Regions from separate parts of the Tissierella carlieri genome, predicted to be linked through region 2. Evidence: riboswitches for the same ligand, from Rfam matches in the RefSeq annotation. Region 2 holds a riboswitch; each other region holds the start of a gene.
The links. Region 2 has a riboswitch for S-adenosylmethionine ahead of KQI38_RS01340 (homoserine O-succinyltransferase). Riboswitches for the same ligand answer to the same signal wherever they lie in the genome.
Positions count from the first base shown of each region.

Region 1: linked by a shared signal. The riboswitch ahead of KQI38_RS06605 (homocysteine synthase) and the one ahead of KQI38_RS01340 (homoserine O-succinyltransferase) in region 2 are both predicted to bind S-adenosylmethionine.
Region 3: linked by a shared signal. The riboswitch ahead of KQI38_RS17730 (methionine ABC transporter ATP-binding protein) and the one ahead of KQI38_RS01340 (homoserine O-succinyltransferase) in region 2 are both predicted to bind S-adenosylmethionine.

Region 1 is NZ_JAHLOH010000023.1:140,689-148,113, reverse strand. Features, by position in the region: gene KQI38_RS06610 (amidohydrolase family protein) at 1-1,491, opposite strand, end outside; SAM riboswitch class I at 1,679-1,777, shown strand; SAM riboswitch class I at 2,222-2,337, shown strand; gene KQI38_RS06605 (homocysteine synthase) at 2,455-3,747, shown strand; gene metF (methylenetetrahydrofolate reductase [NAD(P)H]) at 3,859-4,743, shown strand; gene KQI38_RS06595 (methionine synthase) at 4,834-5,511, shown strand; gene KQI38_RS06590 (homocysteine S-methyltransferase family protein) at 5,465-7,425, shown strand, end outside.
Region 2 is NZ_JAHLOH010000012.1:2,485-9,909, forward strand. Features, by position in the region: gene KQI38_RS01335 (homoserine dehydrogenase) at 1-910, opposite strand, end outside; gene KQI38_RS01340 (homoserine O-succinyltransferase) at 910-1,800, opposite strand; SAM riboswitch class I at 2,027-2,136, opposite strand; SAM riboswitch class I at 2,203-2,292, opposite strand; gene KQI38_RS01345 (RtcB family protein) at 2,368-3,582, opposite strand; gene KQI38_RS01350 (sensor domain-containing diguanylate cyclase) at 3,611-5,194, opposite strand; gene KQI38_RS22205 (hypothetical protein) at 5,336-5,458, opposite strand; partial or broken gene KQI38_RS01355 (GNAT family N-acetyltransferase) at 5,513-5,938, opposite strand; gene KQI38_RS01360 (GNAT family N-acetyltransferase) at 5,963-6,124, opposite strand; gene KQI38_RS01365 (GNAT family N-acetyltransferase) at 6,157-6,708, opposite strand; gene KQI38_RS01370 (ABC transporter ATP-binding protein) at 7,401-7,425, opposite strand, start outside.
Region 3 is NZ_JAHLOH010000049.1:9,605-17,029, reverse strand. Features, by position in the region: gene KQI38_RS17775 (dihydroorotate dehydrogenase) at 1-662, opposite strand, end outside; gene KQI38_RS17770 (dihydroorotate dehydrogenase electron transfer subunit) at 655-1,389, opposite strand; gene pyrF (orotidine-5'-phosphate decarboxylase) at 1,379-2,236, opposite strand; gene KQI38_RS17760 (dihydroorotase) at 2,254-3,441, opposite strand; gene KQI38_RS17755 (aspartate carbamoyltransferase regulatory subunit) at 3,443-3,871, opposite strand; gene pyrB (aspartate carbamoyltransferase) at 3,871-4,794, opposite strand; gene KQI38_RS17745 (spore coat protein) at 5,051-5,350, opposite strand; gene KQI38_RS17740 (hypothetical protein) at 5,366-5,572, opposite strand; gene KQI38_RS17735 (hypothetical protein) at 5,697-5,903, shown strand; SAM riboswitch class I at 5,993-6,092, shown strand; gene KQI38_RS17730 (methionine ABC transporter ATP-binding protein) at 6,191-7,195, shown strand; gene KQI38_RS17725 (methionine ABC transporter permease) at 7,195-7,425, shown strand, end outside.

The DNA.
Region 1 (7,425 bases), on a different contig from region 2:
TTTATCATCTACTTTGATTTTGAAGTCAATAGGTTCATTATCAGGAGTTTTGTCTACAAAGTAGGATTTCACAGGTTTTCCAGGTTTTACTCCTTTAACTATACCATCTTTATTTTTTACGATAACCCCATTGACGAGTACATATTCGATTCCAACTGAAGGAGCACCAGAATCTTTTACAGTAGATTTGTCTATTATTGTATCTGGATTGAATATAGTAATATCTGCATCTCCTCCAACTTCTATTCTACCCTTATATTTCATAGAAGGAGCGGAACTTTCCATTCTTTTAGCAGGGAGGTAAGATACTTTCTTTATTGCATCCATTATAGATAATACTTTTTCTTCTCTAACATATTTACCAAATACACGGCTATAAGTTCCAGCGCCTCTAGGATGATTATTATAGCTTGGCTCTATGATAGTATCACTTCCTATCATAGTGTCAGGGTCTTTTAAGAGCATTATAAGTTCTGATTCAGGCATGGAACCATGGGCGGCAACTAATAGATGTTGCTGACGATACCTATCGAATGTATCTTTTGTAATTCTAATATCTGTACCGCCTATCTGTAAATCTTCATAAGTGATTTTGAACCTATCTTGCCAGCCTGGACGGAAACGAGCTGAATCTATATAGGTTGCCCAATAGTCATATGGATAAAAACAAGTTGTAATATCCAAGCCTTCCTCCTTAGCCTTTTTTACCATATCCAAAGCCTTGTCCATAACAAAAGTACCGCCTGTACTGTTGATATGCATAATATGGATTATAGCGCCAGTTTCTTTTCCATAATCTATTACTTCTTGAATGCCATCTAAGCCTTTTTCTTCATCTGAATGTCTTAAATGATAGAAGGTAGGTAGATTATATTCCTTAGCTAAATTTAATAGTGGAATAACTTCATTTTTTACTCCAGGTACATATTCAAAGCTAAAAGAAATGCCTAATGCACCGGCTTCAACATTTTTTCTTACAACATCTACTAATTTTTGTATATCCTCTTCCTTAGTTACTTCAGTATCTACGCCATATCCTACAATAGGCCATCTATGTCTTGTAACAAAAGATGAAGCCCCAAAGTTAGCCAATACTCCATTTTTTTCCCAAGCTCTATACCAAGAGACAGCATCCTCGGTACCACCATGCATAGCTAGATTGCTAGTTACACCATCCAATACCTTTAACTCTATACCCACAGAGTTTGGATCATATGATATAAGGTCTACAAATCCAGGAGAAATAACAAGACCATCTGCATCAATTACTTTTTCTCCTTTCAATTCTTCCTTGGTTATTTTTTCTACCTTAGAACCAATTATTCCAATATTATAATCCTTAAGTTCGTGATCCGTAGATGGATTATAAACAGTTCCACCTTTTATGACTATGTCATATATAATCGGGTTATCGGCAAAGGTTTGAACGGGTATTATATTTAACAACATAATAATTGATAATGATAAAAAAATTACTCTTTTGAGATTCACTTGCACACTTCCTCTCTTTTTTAAATAGCTTGTCTCATAATGTAATATTTTATCATAAAGAAAAGAAGAAGTCTTTACAAAACAAAGACAATTAATGGAATTCAATTATTAAAAATAAAATTAAATATATAAAACAACTATTGACATCTATTTCATTATCTAATATAATTAGCTTAATTTAAAATTAGACTTATCAAGAGAGGTGGAGGGAAAGGCCCTATGAAACCCAGCAACCAGTATTAATTACATGGTGCTAAATCCTACAGCATTAGCTGAGAGATAAGATTTCGATTATTTTACCTCTTTTTAGCTAAAGAGGTTTTTTTATGACCTAACTTAGCGAACGATAGTGAGCTTTAGTAGGTCAAACGCAATGAGCACCAAATCTATACGAGCGTAGCGAGTAAATAGATTTGAGTTGCGAAACTGCGGGAAATGACCTAACTTAGCGAACGATAGGTCCTAGCGGACACCACTGAATTATGCCCTACGGGGTAGATAAGGGTTGTGAGCTTTAGTAGGTCAAACGCACCATTTGCTTCGCTCATTTCTACGTTCACTAGCGTTCACTTCGCTGTCCGTTTTGTCTGCAACTCGCATATATATGCTCGTTGGACAAAAAGGCAATGAGCACCAAATCTATACGAGCATAGCGAGTAAATAGATTTGAGTTGCGAAACTGCGAAAAAATTATGGATAAGTATAATTTTAAAAATTCAATAATTTAATATTCTTATCAAGAGAGGTGGAGGGAAAGGCCCTGTGAAACTTCGGCAACCTTCAGATTAATCTGAAAAGGTGCCAAATCCTACCCTAAGTTCAATCGAACTTAGAGAAAGATGAGAAGGTGTTTGCATACTGTTATGAGTGTAATCTCCTTTCATCTAATATTAAAAAATTAGGAAAGGAGGTTTTTTATTATCTAGTAGCAAATAAATTTTATTGAATAAAGGAGAGATTATAATGAGTGAAAGAAAATTAAAATTTGATACATTACAAGTACATGCAGGACAGGAAGTTGATAAAACTACTGGATCTAGGGCAGTGCCTATATACCAAACTACATCCTATGTTTTTGACAGTGTTGAACATGGAGCAAATCTATTTGCATTAAAAGAAGAAGGATATATTTATACAAGAATAATGAACCCAACAACTGATGCCTTTGAAAAGAGAATAGCAGCATTAGAAGGGGGAGTTGGAGCATTAGCCGTTGGTTCTGGTTCAGCTGCCATTACTTATGCAATTTTGAATATTGCTGGTGTTAGAGATGAGATAATATCAGCAAGTACATTATATGGAGGCACTCATACTTTGTTTTCTACAACTTTACCAAAGTTAGGTATAAATACAGTTTTTGTTGATCCAGATGATCCAGAAAACTTTAGAAAGGCTATAAATGAGAATACTAAGGCAGTTTATATAGAAAGTATAGGAAATCCTGGAATAAATCTTATTGATATTGAGGCTGTGGCTAAGATTGCACATGAAAACAATATACCTTTAATTATAGATAATACATTTGGTACACCGTATCTCATAAGGCCTATAGAATTTGGAGCAGATATTGTAGTTCACTCTGCAACAAAATTCATTGGAGGTCATGGGACCTCAATAGGAGGAGTAATAGTTGATTCTGGAAAATTTAATTGGCTAAATAACCCTAAGTTTCTAGGATTCAATACACCTGATCCAAGCTATCATGGTTTAGTATATGCAAGAGATATTGGAGAAGCGGCTTATATTGTAAAAGCTAGGGTACAGCTTTTAAGAGATACTGGTGCAGCCCTAAGTCCATTCAATTCGTTCTTATTCTTACAAGGACTTGAAACTTTATCATTGAGAGTTGAAAGGCATGTGGCTAATGCAAAAAGAATAGCTGAGTTTCTATACAAACATCCTTTAGTTTCTTGGGTAAATTATCCTAGCTTAGAAGGAAATAAATACAACTATCTTGCTAAGAAGTATTTTCCTAAAGGAGCAGGGTCTATATTTACGTTTGGAATAAAGGGTGGAGTTGAAGAAGGAAAGAGATTTATAGAATCACTAGAGATATTTTCACACCTTGCAAATGTGGCTGATGCAAAATCTCTTGTCATTCATCCGGCTAGTACTACACATTCACAGCTAAATGAGGAAGACCAAATAAAAGCAGGTGTTGCTCCAGACTTAATAAGATTATCAATAGGAATAGAAGATGTAGAGGATTTAATAGAAGACATTGAGCAAGCACTTGAGAGAGCAGTAAGATCTTAAAGCAGCACATATTATAGACAAATTGCTAGAACTTCAAGAGTTTTAGCAATTTGCCTAATAATTATCTATATAAAATTGAAATATTATAATGAGATATTAAAGGAGGCAAATATGAATATAAAACAATTATTTGATAAGAAAAACTTAGTTTTTTCCTTTGAGATATTCCCCCCTAAGCCTGATTATCCAATAGAGACAGTATATGATACCATAGAAGAATTAAGTGTTTTAAATCCTGATTATATAAGTGTTACATATGGAGCAGGGGGTAGTGTTAACAACAACAGAACCTGTCAGTTATCACATTTAATGAAGGATAGATATAATATTGAATCTTTAGCACATTTAACTTGTATAGGTTCTAGTAAAGAGTATATGGATTGTGTACTAGAAGAACTAAAAGAGAAAGGTATAAATAACATATTAGCCCTAAGAGGTGATATTGGAAGCATAGGAGTAGGAGAGTTCAATAACTCTCAAGAACTTATACAATATATAAAACAAAGTGGAGATTTTGGAGTAGCTGCCGCTTGCTATCCTGAGGGACATATAGAAAGCAAAAAAGATATTGATAAAGATATTAGAATACTTAAATTAAAGGAAGAGGCTGGTGCAGATTATTTTATTTCTCAACTTTTCTTTGATAACTCCTATTTCTATAATCTCTTAGATAAGGCAGAACAAAAAGGAATTAAAGCTCCAATACAGGCAGGAATTATGCCAGTAATAAATAAAAAGCAAATAGAAAGAGTAATCTCCCTTTGCGGAGCTTCACTTCCAAATAAGTTCCTTAGAATTATGAATAAATATGAATATGATAAGCTTGCTTTAAGGGATGCTGGAATAGCCTTCGCACTGGAACAAATAGTAGATTTAGCATCATCTGGGATTAAGGGAATTCATTTATATACTATGAATAATCCTTATATAGCTAAAAGTATAACTAATAATATTGAATTTATAGTAAGCTCCATAAATAGAAAAAAGGTGATTTAATAATCAATGAGTAGTTACAGCATCATTAAAGAGAACTGAAAGTCTGTAAATTTCATTTAATATAAAGATATAAAGAGGTTGTGATAATTCATGGATAGAATTGAAAGAAATAAGACTGAAATTTTAAGATATTTAGGATATAAGAATCAAGAAATAGACAGTGTTACTAATATGATAATCGAAGAATCTATAGATGAAATAAATTATTTAAAGAAAGAGAAATATATTTATAGATTTTTTTGTATTTCAAAGAGGAAGGGTAAGCTATTGTTAGATAATAGCAGTCTAAAACTAATAGGAAATGATATTAAGAAACATTTAAACAAATCAGAGTCTTGTGTACTAATGGCTGCAACTTTAGGTCATGATGTGGATACTAAAATAAGGTACTATGAAAAAACTAATATGACAAAGGCATTGATATTGGATGCTTGTGCTACTGCTGCTATTGAAGAAATATGTAATAGATTATGTAAAGATATAAGTGATATTATAGCCCAAGATAATAAAAAATTAACTTCTAGATATAGTCCTGGCTATGGAGACTTTCCATTGAATATCCAAAGTGATTTTTTGGAAGTATTGGGAGCAAAAAAATTCATGGGACTTATGGCTTCATCTGAAAGTATATTAATACCTAGAAAATCAGTTACAGCAATAGCAGGAATCATAGACATAGATAGTAAGGCAGAAGAAATTACCTGTTTAAACTGTAATAAATATGCTACATGTAATTTTAGTAAGGGAGATGCTAGATGTGGGACTTAGAGATTTTTTAAATGAAGGAATTATAATATTTGATGGAGCTATGGGTACTATGCTTCAAAGCAGAGGACTAAAGATAGGTGAATTACCAGAAAAATTAAATATTGAATCACCTGAAATAATAGTTGAAATCCATAAGAAATATATAGAAGCAGGCTCAAAGATTATAACTACTAATACATTTGGTGCCAATGAACTTAAACTTAAAAATAGTGGTTATACTGTTGAAGAAATAATTCATAGGGCAGTTAAAAATGCAAAAGAAGCTATTGACGGAAAAGATGTATATATAGCTTTAGATATAGGACCTATTGGAGAGTTATTAGAGCCTATGGGAACATTGGGATTTGAAGATGCTTATAATATCTTTAAAGATCAAGTGATTCAGGGGGTAAAAAACGGAGTAGATCTAATACTGATAGAAACTATGACAGATTTATATGAAGCAAAGGCAGCTATATTAGCAGCTAAGGAAAATTCAGATTTACCAGTATTTTGTACTATGAGTTTTGAAAAAGATAAAAGAACTTTTACAGGTTGCAATATTATATCTATGGTCATGGTACTGCAAGGATTAGGAGTAGATGCATTGGGAGTTAATTGCTCGTTAGGTCCTAAAGAAATAGAACCTATAGTAGATGAAATATTAAAGATTTCTAAGGTACCAGTTATGGTTCAAGCAAATGCAGGACTGCCATCTATAGTTGATGGAAATACAGTTTATAATATCTCTCCAGAAGAATTTGCTCTATATGTAAGGAGATTTGGAGAAAAGGGTGTAAAGGTTATAGGTGGATGTTGTGGAACGACGGATAAACATATAGAGACTTTGGTTAGTTCTTTAAATAATATAGTAGCACAAGACAGAGAATATTATCCTATAAATGGTATATGTACTCCTACAAATGCAGTAGTTATTGATGGAGTAAAGGTAATCGGTGAAAGGATAAACCCTACAGGAAAAAAACTTTTCAAAGAAGCCTTAATTAAAGGAGATATAGATTATATATTAAGAGAAGCCATAGCTCAAGTTGAAGCAGGAGCAGATATCTTAGATGTAAATGTAGGGTTGCCAGAGATAAATGAAGAAGAAACTATGGTTAGAGTTATTAAAGAAATACAATCTATTCTAGATGTTCCTCTCCAAATTGATTCTACTAATCCTAGAGTTATTGAAAGGGGACTAAGGGTTTATAATGGTAAAGCTATAGTTAATTCAGTAAACGGAGAAGATGAAAGTCTAGATAATATTCTGCCTATAGTAAAGAAATATGGTGCTTCTGTGGTAGGTCTTACATTAGATGAAAGAGGAATACCATCGACGGCTTTAGAGAGGTTTAAGATTGCAGAAAAAATTGTGAAAAGAGCAGAGGAGTATAAGATAGATAAAGAAGATATCTATATAGACTGTCTAACATTAACTGCTGCAGCACAGCAAGAAGGTGTAAAGGAAACATTAAAGGCTATTGAATTAGTAAAGGAGAAATTAAAAGTAAAGACTGTACTTGGGGTATCTAATGTGTCGTTTGGACTGCCAAATAGAGAATTACTAAATAGAACATTCTTGGCATCAAGTATATATGCAGGTTTGGATTTACCGATAATAAATCCAATGAATAAGCAAATGATGGATACAATAATATCATCTAGAGTATTATGGAATGATGACAAAGGAGCTAAAGAATATATTAACTCCTACGAAAACATAAAGAATAGGAGTGATTTCAAAGAGATTTATAAAACCAGTGAAGAAGATTTGTTTAATATAATATTGAAGGGAATTAGAGAAGAAGCTAAAGGTGTAACTGGAAATCTACTATTATATAGGGAACCCCTAGATATAGTCAATGAATATATAGTGCCTGCACTGGATTTGATGGGGGACAAATATGAAAAGGGGGAGATATTTCTTCCTCA
Region 2 (7,425 bases):
TAGGAAATCTTCCAGCACCTTCTCCAAAGAATCTTAATTCTCCTACATTATCTCCTATAAAAGAAACCAAATTATTTGCATCATCAACTTTACTAAAATAAGAATTTTGGCTCATTATAACTGGCTCCACAGAAGCATAATACTTATTATCATTTACAATTGCTGTACCTAATAACTTAACTGTACAACTCATTGATTTTATATTCTTTATATCACTAAAGTTTATACTATTAATTCCATAACATGAAATATCTTCTTCACCTATCTTGTCTTTAAATGCAATAGTAGATAAAATCCTAAGTTTTCTTCTAGTATCATAACCTTCAATATCATCAGTAGGATTTGCCTCTGCATACCCTAACCTTTGACTTGTTTCTAATGCTTCCTGGAAATCCAAGTTTTCTGATATCATCTTTGTCAGTATATAATTAGATGTTCCATTTAATATGCCTCTTATTTCTTGTATTTGGTTTATATTTACCTGCTCTTTTAATGGTTTTATAATAGGGATGCCACCACCTACACTAGCTTCGTATAAAAAAGATTTATTCTTTGCTTTCGCTAAATTTGTTAACTCTTCCAGATGTTTTGCAACCACAGCTTTATTAGCTGTTATTACATCCTTCCCTTTATTTAATGCTTCTTTTATATAATAATATGGGTTATCTAAACCTCCCAAAACTTCAATAATTATATCAATATTATCATCTTCAATTATTTCGTAAATATCGGTGGTTAGTTTCTCTTTATCTATTTCAATATCTCTCTTCTTATCTATATCCTTTACCAAAATCTTAGATATGCTAATTTCTTGTTTTATTAGCTTCTCTAGATACTTCTTTCTTTCTTCTAGTATCTGTACAATACCTATTCCCACTGTTCCCAATCCTAATAAGCCAATATTCAACATTAATTTTCCCCCTCCTTTTGTATTAAATAATATCTTATCCAGTTATCTACTAAAATTTGCGAATAGCCGCTCCATGTATTTTCAGGTATTAGAGTAAAATCATCATTAGGAAAATAATTCTTAGGTAAATCTGGTGATAATCCTTTATCTCTATCTCTTCTATATTCATTGTATAAAGTATACCTATCATACTCTGGATGGCCTGTAATATATATCTGTTTCCCTTTTCTTCCAGCTACTATGTATATCCCAGCATCATTTGATTTTGATAAAACTTCTAATTCTTCTATATCTTTTATATCTTCTTCTTTAATCTCAAAATACCTAGAATGCGGAGAAAGTATCTTTTCTCCACATCTCTCAAATAGTGGGGAGTTTATATTTACAATCTCATGGCTGAATATCCCTGCTACCTTTTTATCTGTTGTATGCCTAGGTATCTTATAATTGTGATATAATCCTGCTACTGCTGCCCAACATAGATAGATAGTAGACTTAATATACTCATTAGAATAATCTATTATAGCTTTCAACTCTTTCCAGTAGGATATCTCATTAAAATCTACAAATTCCAAAGGGGTGCCAGTTATTATCATTCCATCATAATTTATATTTTTTATTTCACCTAATGTTTTATAAACTTTCTCTAGATAACTTAGATTTGTATTCTTAGACCTATATGTTTCTGTATATAAAAAATCTACCTGTATATCTATAAAGCTGTTTCCTAGTAATTTTAACAGTTGAAACTCCGTATCTAATTTATTTGGCATTAAATTTAATACTAATACTTTTGGCAAATCTTCAGATTTACTTTTAGAATTAATATCTATATTTTCCTTTCTAAGTAAATCTATGGCTGAAATATTTATATCAATTACTAATCCCATGTCTTACCCTCCTAATCCTATTTCAAAAGCTTTTATTATATCTCCAATATTCTCAGAACTAAATATCCCTCCTCATGCATGTAAGTTCTAAACTCTCCCCTGACAGTTGTTAACATGGAAATCACTAATTCTAGTTTTTTTCATTTTCTAATCCTCCTTTTTATAATTAAAAAATCCCTTTCTAAGATAAGAAGGGATTTATAATGCAAAAAGATATAGATTCCGCCTCTTATCTCTCAGTTTTCACCGCAGGAATTAGCACATTTTTTAAACTATATAGCTTAAAATTGTTGCTGGGTTTCATCGGGCCAGTCCCTCCACCTCTCTAGATAAGAAAATATTAAGTTGTAATTAAAAAACCTTCTTAGCTAATGCTAAGAAGGTCGATTTTCTATGAAATCTCTCTTATCGCCATTAGCAGAACCACCTTGCCAAATGGCAGGTTGGCGTAGGGTCATAGAGCTAATTCTCTACCCTAACTCTTGATAAGCAATACTATTAAATTGTTAAAATGATATTAACACAGAGGATTAAATATGTCAATGAAAAAATATCTTTTATTAATTCTTATGCTTTGAAATTATAAATTGGCTTTATTATGTCAATGACCTCAGCAGTTTCAGTAATATTATTTAATATTTCTTCAATCGCTTTATATGCAAATGGTGATTCATCTAAAGTATGTTCACTTATGGATGTAGAATAAATTCCTTCCATACTCTTTTTAAACTCATCTAAAGTGACAGCCTCCTTTGCAACATTTCTGCTCATAAGCCTTCCTGCTCCATGAGGAGCTGAATAATTCCATTCAGGATTACCCTTTCCAATGGCGATTATGGAACCATCTCTCATATTTATAGGAATTAGAACTTTTTCACCTTTATAGGCTGCTATGGCACCCTTCCTAATGATATTATCCTTGAAATTAATATAGTTATGAATAGTCTCAAAATAGTTAAATTCACTTAGCTCTTTTCCAAGTAAGTTTTTAAGAATAATATCTGACATTACTTCACGATTTAAACTTGCATATTCTTGACATATCCTCATATCATTTAAATACTTTTCTCTATGCTCCCCAGTTAAATAGCACAAAGCCTTGGGATATTTAGGCTGAAGTTCTGCATAGTCCTTTTCTAACTCTTCAAGAACCTTCTTTATTTCTTTTCTTCTGCCTTCTGCTTTATAGCGAGCAATTATTTCTTCTCTTTTAATAAAATAATCACCCTTGCCGCTACATAAATCTATTGCTAGTCTTTGATATATCTCTGCCACTTGCTTACCTAGGTTTCTGCTGCCTGAATGGATTACTAAATATTTATTGTTGTTGCTATCTACTCCGATTTCAATAAAGTGATTGCCACCCCCGAGAGTTCCTATACTTCTTTCAATTCTTTTAGTATCCTTCAAATCTCTAAGGCAATACAAATCCTTTAATTTATCAAATTTAAACTTTCTTTCATTATGTGTAGATTTTCCAGAAGGAATCTTTTTGTTTATTATATCATCTAACCTTGGTAAGTCTATGTCTATATCTCTAAGTTCTACAGTAAGCATTCCACATCCTATATCAACTCCAACAATATTGGGTATCACCTTATCCCCCATATCAGCTGTAAATCCAATTACACAACCCATACCTTGATGAACATCTGGCATTATTCGAACCTTTGAATCCTGGATGAAATCTTGATTTAACAAATCAAGTATTTGCTCCTTTGCTCCGTCTTCAAGATTATCAGTAAATATCTTGGCAATATTATATCTTCCTTGTAATTCCATTTAGTCACATCCTTCTTTAATCATATTATCATATATCAAGTGTGGCTCTATTCTTTCCTTCTTTCTTAGATTTATATAAGGCCATATCTGCTCTTTTAACTACAGATGAAAAATCTTCATCATCTTTATTAAAATAAGAAGCACCTATTGAGATAGTTATATGGTATTTTTCGCCTTGGTCCTCATACTCAAAATTTTCTATATCTCTTAAAATCTTATCTGTAAATGAATCTAAATGTTCTTCTTTCAGCCCTTCACAAATAAGAAGGAATTCTTCTCCTCCCCATCTACAAAGAAAATCTGTTTTTCTTGTAGATTTATTTATGATTTCTACAAGATTTCTTAAAACTCTATCCCCTACATCATGTCCGTAACTATCGTTTATTTTTTTGAAATCATCTATATCAAAGATAACAACGGCAAAAACATTATTATATCTTTTAAATAAATAAAATGTTTCTTGCAGCTTTTTTGTGGCAGCTCTCCTATTAAAAGCCTTAGTGAGTTCATCTATATTTAATTTTTCTCTTAATTCTTTATTAGAATTTTGATAATACCAATGTTCTAAAATTAATACTATTAAAATTCCTATAAGGATCAATCCAAGTGATAAAACTCCTACTAATGCAGTCATTTTAGAAATAGCTTTATCACCATCCTCAGAAATTTCATCTATATAAGGTTGAATGTCATCAAAATAAACACCCATTGCAATAATCCAATTATATTCTTTATATAACTTTGCATAAGTTAATTTTTCAGCAACTTCGTCACGTGTTTTCTTTTTAAAAAAATAGGTAAAATATATTTCCCCATTTTCTTTAATTCCGTTGAGTTCTGTTAGGTAAGGATAATTACCTTCAATATCTTGAGTCTTTGTAGATAAATACGTACCTTCTGTGTCTTTTAAGTTTGGATGGATGAGGCGAATGGCATAATTGTCTCCACCATCATAATTCACAATCTCATTAATCCAAATATAAGCATCATTTTCAAAGCTATCACTATGTATTCGTTTCTTTATAGATTCTGTAGTTGCATGTTTTATGTAATCTTTAGTAACTCCATAAAAAATATAATATTTTCCATAATCATCTTCATTATACGTTATAGCCTTTTTCTTTAAATCATCAATATAATCATAGACATCTCTTGTATCCTCCATATGGCCTATATTATTCTGGTATAAAATTTTATCTGTAGATCTATCTAATATAAATATATCGAAAGCCTCTTTGATAGTTCCTGTATCAAAGTAGTCAATGACTTTCTCTAAAAAATCTTCTTTTTCTGATCTATAATATTCTTCTATAACTTTAGTAGCTCTATTTATACGATTTCTATTTACTTCCATTATCTCAACTTGTGTTTGCTCAATATTATTTATCATATTATTGACTGAATCCCTAAGAAAATCCTTCTTTATATCTATAATGCGATCTTTAGTATATTGGGCATATAATACTTTTACATCCTTAAATGTAGATATGTAAGAATAATTCAAAATAACCAGTAAAGAAGCTATGGAAAAGATAAGTAAAAAAATATATAGTTTTCTTACTCTCTCCAGGCTATCAATTCTGTCAATCAATTTATGTATCCGCTTTTTCAATTGGACCATCCTTTCGGCTCACTAATTACCTTCCTATTTATAATTTCATTGTATCATAACTGTTATAATAGTTGTAACTCGTTATATAAAATTATTCGAATATTAAAGAAATGCTCCAGCCTATAAAGACTGGAGCATTCTCTAGCTAATGTTTAAAGCTACTAATCTACCTTCTTCAAATCTTATTATATCATCATAATATTTAGTAAAATCTTCGTTCACTTTATGAGTAATAAATAAGACTGTAAGATCATCTCTTTTCAATAAATATTCTTCTATTTTTCTTTAAAGTTTATTATTTAAGAAAAGCTAATCTGATTAATATTCTTTATTCTTATTTCTCCATTCACTTTTACTAAGTTTATAATAGTGGAATTCTTCATTTTCAATCTCAATACTACTTATATAGCTAAATCCACATTTTTGAATTACTCTATTTGAAGGTATATTATGTGTTAGCGCTATTGCGTTTAGCACCTCAATATTAGTATTTTCAAATAAACACCTTATTAATCCTTGTGCCGCCTGAGTTGTATATCCCTTAGATCTATAATTCTTTGAAATAGCATAGGCTATCTCTCTATTGGGTGGTGGCAATTCATCTTTTAAACCTGTACAACACCACCCAATAAACTCATTCGTTTCCTTTAATATGATACCTAAAAATAGTAACTGGTTCTGAATATTAGGAACAGTTTCTAAAAATTCTTTATTACTTTTTATATGAAAATCTATTAACCATTCCTTACGCTGTTCCTTTGTTGATTTTCAATCAGGTAAATAATCTGTTATTTCAGGCTGTAATGTAAGATCATATAACTCATCCAAATCCTCTAATCTAAATTCTCTTAATACTATATCCTTACAATCTATTGTAAAGACATTTTTTGAGCTTATCTCTTCATAACTCGTAATTTTACTTTTAGACATAATTATTACTCCTCCCTTATTATTAAATACACCTACTTTTTAATCTTTAAATATTCCTCTTTTGTAAGAGAATAATAGGGTTCTCCATTGTAAAAATCAAACTCTTCAGGTAGACCACTAACAAAGTACTGAAATTTAAATCCAAGCTTTTGTATTACTCTATTTGAGGCCATATTTTCTGGTTTTGCTAAGGCAATAATTTTTTGAAGCCCTATTGTATTAAAACAATAGTGAATCAATGCAGTCATGGCTTCAGTAGCATATCCATGTCCCCAGTAATCTTGCCCAATCAAATAATATATCTCCTTCTCTGGATAGAAGCAATCCAGAATTCCAACTCCACACCAACCAATAAATTTACCTGTCTCTTTTAAAAAGATTGCAAAAGAATATTTAAAATCTCCCTCAAAACCAGTTTCATAAGAATTAATCAACCATTTAAATAAACCTCTATATTCTTCAAAAGACATAACTTCCATATCCATATATTTGAACAGCTGTTTATTTTGCGTTAATTCAAAAGATTCTAATAAGTCCTTCTCGATATACGGTCTAATTACTAATCTACTTGTTTCAATTCTCATTTTTTTATCACATTAAGACTCCTTTTTATTGTTTTTTGTTCTTCTCTTCTTTAAAAATATATTGGCATAAACTCACCTCCTACAAAAAATTAAAAGGCTGTAATGAAATTAGATTTCATTTACAACCTTAGTAGAATTATTGTTATTTTATATATGCAAAATAGATAGACAAATGTCTATTTATTACATAAAAATGCCATACGTTAAGTATGGCATTTAATAACATAACAAATATAGAAATATGCAAATTAAAAGATCATAATAAAAAATTAGTATTCTTTTAACAACATAAATTTATAAAAGGTATAAACGCAAAAACTATTTCTTAACATTGATTGTCTTAAAAATGCATTGTCCGTGAATTCAGAATTGAAAAATTTCAAAATAAATAGAATAACTTAATCAAAAATATTTCACCTATTAAACACAAGAACTTAAAAAATGTAATATTAAATGTCCACATTTTAAAAATGAATTTTATAGTGTAAATATTTACCACAAATATATGATGATCTAGTTTTGCAAATCGTACCACTTACAATGAGGGTGATTATAATAGAGTCTGTAATCAAGGCTTCCATCATGTCTTTTTAGTGAATGGTGATGATGAAATGATTCATAATCCCAGAAGATCATTGCCAATGGCAACTGGCAATCTATCTTTATATTAATTTTCCATTAATAAAAACATACTACAATATTGTATTAGCTGTAGCA
Region 3 (7,425 bases), on a different contig from region 2:
GCTATAGGTTTGATACATGGTCCTGATAAACCAGCTGTTATATTATTAAATATAGGCCTTCTCCCATAAATATCTATTGCCAGAGCATTAAAGGTATTCACAAGAGAAAGTCCATCTGCCCCTGCTTCTACACATGTATATGCCATGTCTTTTATATTTTCAGCATTAGGAGATAGTTTTACTATGATTGGCTTTTTAGATAGTTTTTTAGCTTCCTTCACTACTTCTGATGCTGTGCTACATTTTATACCAAAGGCCATACCACCTTCTTTTACATTGGGACATGATATATTAAGCTCAATAAAATGAACTGAAGTATTATTTAGCAGCTCTATACCCTGTAGATAATCATCTAAAGTGCTTCCTCCTAGATTGGCTAATATTACTGTATCTTTTTTTTCCAAGAATGGTAGTTCATCCTCAATAAATCCCCTTACTCCAGGATTTTGTAACCCTATACTATTCATCAATCCTGAGGGAGTTTCATATATTCTTATCCCTTTATTCCCATCCCTTTTATTTAATGTAAGTCCTTTAGTAGATATACCTCCTAATTTTTCTATAGAAAAATATTCTTCGAATTCTCTACCAAAGCCAAAGGTTCCTGAGGCAGCTATGACTGGATTCTTAAGTTCTACACCACATATATTTACCTTAGTCATATAATACAACCTCCTCACCTTTGAATACTGGCCCTTCCTTACATACTCTTTCCATTCCTCTTATGGTCTCTATTGTGCATCCAAGGCAAGCACCTATACCACATGCCATGCGATTTTCCATAGAAACATATACTGGAACTTTATCCTTACACATCCTTATCACTACCTCCATCATTGGAGTTGGTCCACAGGTTAAAACCAAATCATATTTACTTGGATCAAATAATTCTGTTATAAATCCTCTATGACCAGTAGAGCCATCTTCTGTGGCGATAAATACATTTTTTACATAAGGTCTTATTTGGTCTAAAAAGTAAGCATTACTTCTAAATCCACTGTAGATATCAACTTCTCCTAAAAGCTTTTTAGCCAAATATAACATTGGTGCAATACCTATACCACCAGATATCAATGCTATTTTCCCTTGGATTTTTAGATCAAATCCATTGCCCAATGGTCCTAGTACACTTAATCTATCTCCCTTTTTTAACTTTGATATAATATGAGTTCCTCTACCCCTAACTTCATATAAAAACTTTATTCTTCTACCTTCTACATCTGCAATACTAATAGGTCTAGGTAAAAATGGATCTAATTCTTCCCATCCTCTGATCATATAGAACTGTCCTGGTACTCCCTTAAACTCTCCTTCAAGAATTATCTCATATATATTTGGACTTATTTCAGTATTTGAACAAATTATTCCATCTTTATAGCTATCTGCCATAGCCAATATCCTCCCTCATGGAAAGCACTGCTTCTCTAGTATATTTTTCGAAGTTTTTAATTCCATCTTCATAGTTCTTATAAGCTGTAATTATACCTCTTGATGAGTTTACAACTCCCCCATTTCCTTCATTGAGATAGAGACTTACATCCTTACCTCCAGCTCCTTGGGCTCCATATCCAGGTATTAGAAAGTACATGTCTTTATATCTTTCTCTAATTTCAATTGCTTCATCTGTATGAGTACCACCGACTACAGCTCCAATTAAGCTATATCCAGATTTACCAATATATTTTTTTCCCATTTCCTCTAGCTTGTCACCTACATGATAATAGAGATTCTTGCCTCCTACATCTAGATACTCTATATCCTTTGCACCCGGATTAGAAGTTCTAAGAAGTACAAATATCCCCTTATTGCCTTTGTCTAGATATTTAAAATATGGTGTAATGCTGTCAAAGCCCATATATGGATTAAGGGTAATAAAATCAGTTTCAAAATCGCCCTCAAAATGTGCTTTAGCGTACATATCTGCTGTAGAAGCAATGTCTCCACGCTTTACATCTCCTATGGATAGTGCATTGATGCCCCTTAGATATTCTAAGGTTTTCATATAGCCAAATAGGCCACGAATTCCATAAGCTTCATAATATGCAATTTGCAGCTTATAAATTGCAGTTATATCCTCTGTACAATCAATTATTTTCTTATTGAATTGAAAAATAACCTCGTCTATATCTTTGTACTTCTTCTTTATTTTTTCAGGAATATAGTCTAGACTAGTATCTAATCCAACACAAACATTTCCTTTTTTCTCTACCTCATCATATAATCTATCAATTATCACATTCTCACCCCAAATTTTTAATCCTTATTTATATATTTAAACTCTCCATTTTTTAATGTCATAATTACCTGTCCACAAAACTTCATTCCGTTAAATGGAGTATTCTTTCCCTTAGATATAAATTTTTCTCCATCTATTATAATTTCTTTATTTAAATCTAATAAAACTATATCTCCATCATAGCCTTTTTCTATTTTACCTTTTCTGACCCCTATTATTCTTCCTGCATTTCCTGACATTATTTGAGACAATTTCATTAAATCTATTTTACTAGACTTAACTAAAGTCGTATAAGAAACAGGAAAAGCTGTTTCTATTCCAGATAGTCCCGGAGCTCCTTTTTCTTTATCTTCTTCAGTATGGGGTGCATGATCTGTAGCTATGGTATCTACAGTGCCATCTATTATCCCTTGAATAAGTGATTCTACATCTTCCTTTGCTCTTATAGGAGGATTAACCTTAAAATCATTATCCCAAAGAGCTATATGATGTGGTGTTACTTCACATGTAACATTAACTCCTTCTGATTTTGCTTTTCTTACTTCCTCAATAGCCTCTCTTGTACTTACATGGCATAAATGTAACCTTGCCCCAGTTACCCTTGATAAATAAATATCTCTTATTGTAATAATATTTTCCGATATTCTATAGTCAATTGGAGTCAAATCATCATCTTCTGCATGGGTCATGATAGTTAGTCCTTTTTCCTTAGCCTTAGTCATAGCCTTATACATAACGATATTTGATTTTATTCCTTTGCCATCATCAGAAATAAATTTTACTCTATTATCTAATCTATCCAAATGTTTAAGAGTATGTCCATCAAAATCCTTTGTGATAGAAACAGTTTGATGGATATTCACTAAATCCAGTTCCTTTGCTTTATTCAGCACATATTCTACTGTTTCCATTGAAGAGCAAATCGGATTAGTATTTCCCATTAGGTTGACTAATGTATATCCACCTTTTAATGCTGCCAGTCCCCCAGTAAATAAGTCTTCTTTATGAGTAAATCCTGGTTCCCTAAAATGAACATGTAAATCGATGAATGAAGGCATAAGAACTAAGCCTTCTCCATCTATTTCTGTACAATTATAATCTAAATTTACACCGAAATCTTCTATTATTCCATTTTTAATATATAAATCCCCAAGAAAATCCTTGGACTCATCTACTATTCTTGCTCCTTTTATAAGAATATCCACTCTATCCCTCCCAAGAATATATCTGATCACAATATTCACATTTGTATCTTCCCTTATCTTCATCGATTAAAACAAATCTATGGACTATTCCTCTTTCATTGGAGGTTATACATCTAGGGTTCTTACATTCAATAATTCCTTCTACTCTATCTGGCAATGATAAATTGATTTTTTCTGTAATTCTTTCATTTTCAATAATGTTTACTGTAATATTTGGGTCAATAAATCCTAACATTGCTAAATCTATATCTATAACATTTTCAATTTTAATCATATCCTTACATCCATGCTTCTTACTAGCAGCATTCATTATAAGAGCCACAGTAAAATCAGCCTCATCTAGTTTTAAATGTTTAAATATAAAAAATCCATATCCTGGTTTAATATGATCTATAACAATGCCTTTTGTAATACTATTAATATTTAACATTATTTCACCCCCAATAATTTAACGATTAAAGCCATTCTAACAAACATTCCGTATTTTGCTTGTTTAAAATACCAAGCTCTAGGGTCATTATCTACTTCCATGCTTATTTCATTTACTCTTGGAAGTGGATGAAGAATTGTTAAATCTGATTTAGCTGATTTTAACTTAACATTATCTAATATATAACTATCTTTTAGTCTTATATAATCAGCCTCATTGAAAAAACGCTCTTTTTGTACTCTAGTCATATATAGTATATCCAACTGATCTATAACTTCTTCAAGTCTTTCTACTTCTAAATAATCTAGAGCTTTTTTATCTAGAATCTCAGTCTTAATATATTCAGGAGTTTGTAATTCATTAGGGGATATTAATATAAATCTAATATTATCATATCTTGACATTGCTTTTATTAAAGAATGAACTGTACGACCAAATTTAAGATCTCCACATAGTCCTATGGTTAAATTAGAAAAGTTACCTTTTGCAACTCTAATAGTCAAAAGGTCTGTAAGTGTTTGAGTTGGGTGCTGGTGACCACCATCACCTGCATTTATTAGAGGAATATCACAAAACTGTGAACCGTATTTTGGTGCCCCTTCCTTTGGGTGACGTATAGCAATAATATCTGTGTACGCTGCAACTGTTCTTATGGTATCAGGTAAATTCTCTCCTTTAGTTACAGAACTTGAACCTGGCTCTGAAAAACCTACTATTTTTCCTCCTAGCCTAAGCATTGCAGCTTCAAAACTTAACCTAGTTCTAGTACTAGGTTCGAAAAATAATGTCCCCAAAACCTTTCCATCACAAATATGGGTAAAGTCTTCTGGTTTCTCAATAATTTCTTCTGCTAATTGAAATATCTCTTCTAGCTCTTCCACAGTAAAATCCTGTGGATCAATTAGATGCCTTCCTTTTAACATTTTAATTCCTCCTTTAACTTAGTAGCCTTTTAAAGGATTAGCGTTCGAAAAAACCTTCCAAATAGGAAGGCACAAGTATACCATAAATATTTATCTACGCTCTCCTTCCTAACCTCTCTGGATTAGATTAAAGGTATTTATATCTATAATATAATAGCATATTAAAAATAAAATGTCTATAAGTTTTATCCCAGTTGTAATTAAAAATTTTTATTTAAAAATTGAGAACTCCTTAATTTGGAGTTCTCAATACTTACTATTGCATTTGCTGATTTGTATTTGTTGTAGTTGTATTTGTACTATTAGCAGCTGATGTTAATGTGTTCTTTATTTGATTTACGTCATTTTTATTAGCTGGCGGAGCTGGCTTATAATATCCTTTTTGCTCGGCTATTTGGTATAATTGATATTGCATTTGTTCTGCTTCATTTCTTAATGTCTGTAGAGTTGATCTTAATTGTTGATTTGAACATTCCATTATAGCTGTTGTATAAGTATTTATACTAGCTTTAGCTCCTGCTAAAATATCATTTACAATATCTCTTTCTTGCATCATTTATTTTCCCTCCTCTTATAATGAATTAATTAGGTTAGTGGCAGTAGTTTTTGCGTCTGTACTTGCTTGCTGAAGCATTTGTTTTAATTGTGGATCTTGAACTTGATTTGCATAAGTTCCAAACTTACTACTCATAGTTAAGTGACCACCAGCAATTTCTTTTACACAGTTAAGTTCTTGTTGAGTTACACTATTTAAATTTACAGTATTTTTAAGTGCCATAAATACACTCCTTTCAATTTTTTTGTTCTCCTTTATTGTTTGTTAAAATAATTTTTTTATTCTTCCAAAAGATTCTTAAATATAATTAAATAAATAGGAAAAACTAAATTCAGGAGGTGTAAAAATGGAAAGAATCCCTAGTATAAAAAACAATCCTGAATTCGACATATATTACCAAAGTGAAAATCTTCAAAACACAGATTTTACAAGCTATGAAAATTTGGATTCTAGAAGACCAGATGCTTATGTAGGCTTTTCCAATGATATATTTTTATATCCACAATCCTTTTTTACTAGTTTTGATGATTTAGAATGGTACGATGAATTATAAAAAAAGGTAAAAGTAAAATTTTTTTAAATTTATAGTTGACAAAATTAAGAAATAGTATTAAAATGAATTTTAAAATCAACTGAATATAACTCTTATCGAGAGTGGCGGAGGGAATGGCCCTATGAAGCCCGGCAACCTGTATTATTACAAGGTGCTAAATCCAACGGTATTTGTACCGAAAGATGAGAGAGGAATGTAGACCTCTTTCTTCTGAAGAGGTTTTTTTATTTAGACCTCTTTAAATAAAGAGGTTTTTGTTTTAGCAATTTAAGGGGTGAATATATTAAATGATTAAAATCAATAATTTATCTAAAATATTTTTTAGTGACAAAGAGAAATTAACAGCAGTAAACAATGTAAACCTGAATATAAAGAAAGGAGAGATTTTTGGGATTATTGGATTAAGTGGCGCTGGAAAATCCACTTTAATTAGATGTTTAAATAGACTTGAGGAACCAACGAAAGGAAAAATATTTATTGATGGAATAGATCTAACAGCACTTGACAAGGAAAGTTTAAGAAAAGAGCGAAAAGAAATAGGTATGATATTTCAACATTTTAATCTATTATCTCAAAAAACTGTTTATGAAAATATAGCCTTTCCTTTACAGTTAGAAAAAATGGATTCTGAAAAAATTCATAATAGAGTTAATGAGCTTTTAGAATATGTAGATTTAAAAGATAAAAAAAACAGCTATCCTAGTCAACTAAGCGGAGGCCAAAAACAAAGAGTGGCTATCGCAAGAGCCATTGCTAATAATCCTAAAATACTTCTTAGTGATGAGGGAACCTCTGCATTGGACCCGAAGACTACAAAGTCTATATTAGAATTACTAAAAAAAATAAGAGATGAGTTAAATATAACCATAGTGATGATAACCCATCAGATGGAAGTAGTAAAGGAAATATGCGATAGAATTGCTATTATGGAAGATGGACAAGTTGTAGAAGAAAATACCGTAGAAAATCTCTTTAGAGAACCTAAGACAAAGATTGCCCAAGCCTTCATCAGCTCTTTACAAGGAAATATAGAAGAAGAAATTATAAATCCAAATGATTTTAAGGGAAATCTTATTAGATTAAGTTTTTTAGGAGATAGTGCTAAAAGACCAATTGTATCTAAAGTAATAAGAAGTTTTAATATTGATGTGAATATATTATCAGGAAATATCAACAAATTGCAATCCACTAGTGTAGGCCATCTAATATTAGAATTAATTGGAGAAGATGAAGAAATAAATAAAGCTCTTTCATTTTTAGAGAATGAAGATGTTCACGTGGAGGTGATATAATGGCTGAGTTAGTTATACCTTCTTTATTAGAAACTCTATATATGGTATTTTTCTCAACAGTATTTTCATTATTGCTAGGATTTCCACTAGGAATTCTATTGGTAATTACTGAAAAAGATAATATCTGGGAAAAGCCTACGTTTAACAAGATTTTAGGGAGTATTATAAATGTAATGAGATCTATACCTTTCATTATTCTAATGATTTTAGCATTTCCTATCTCAAAGCTT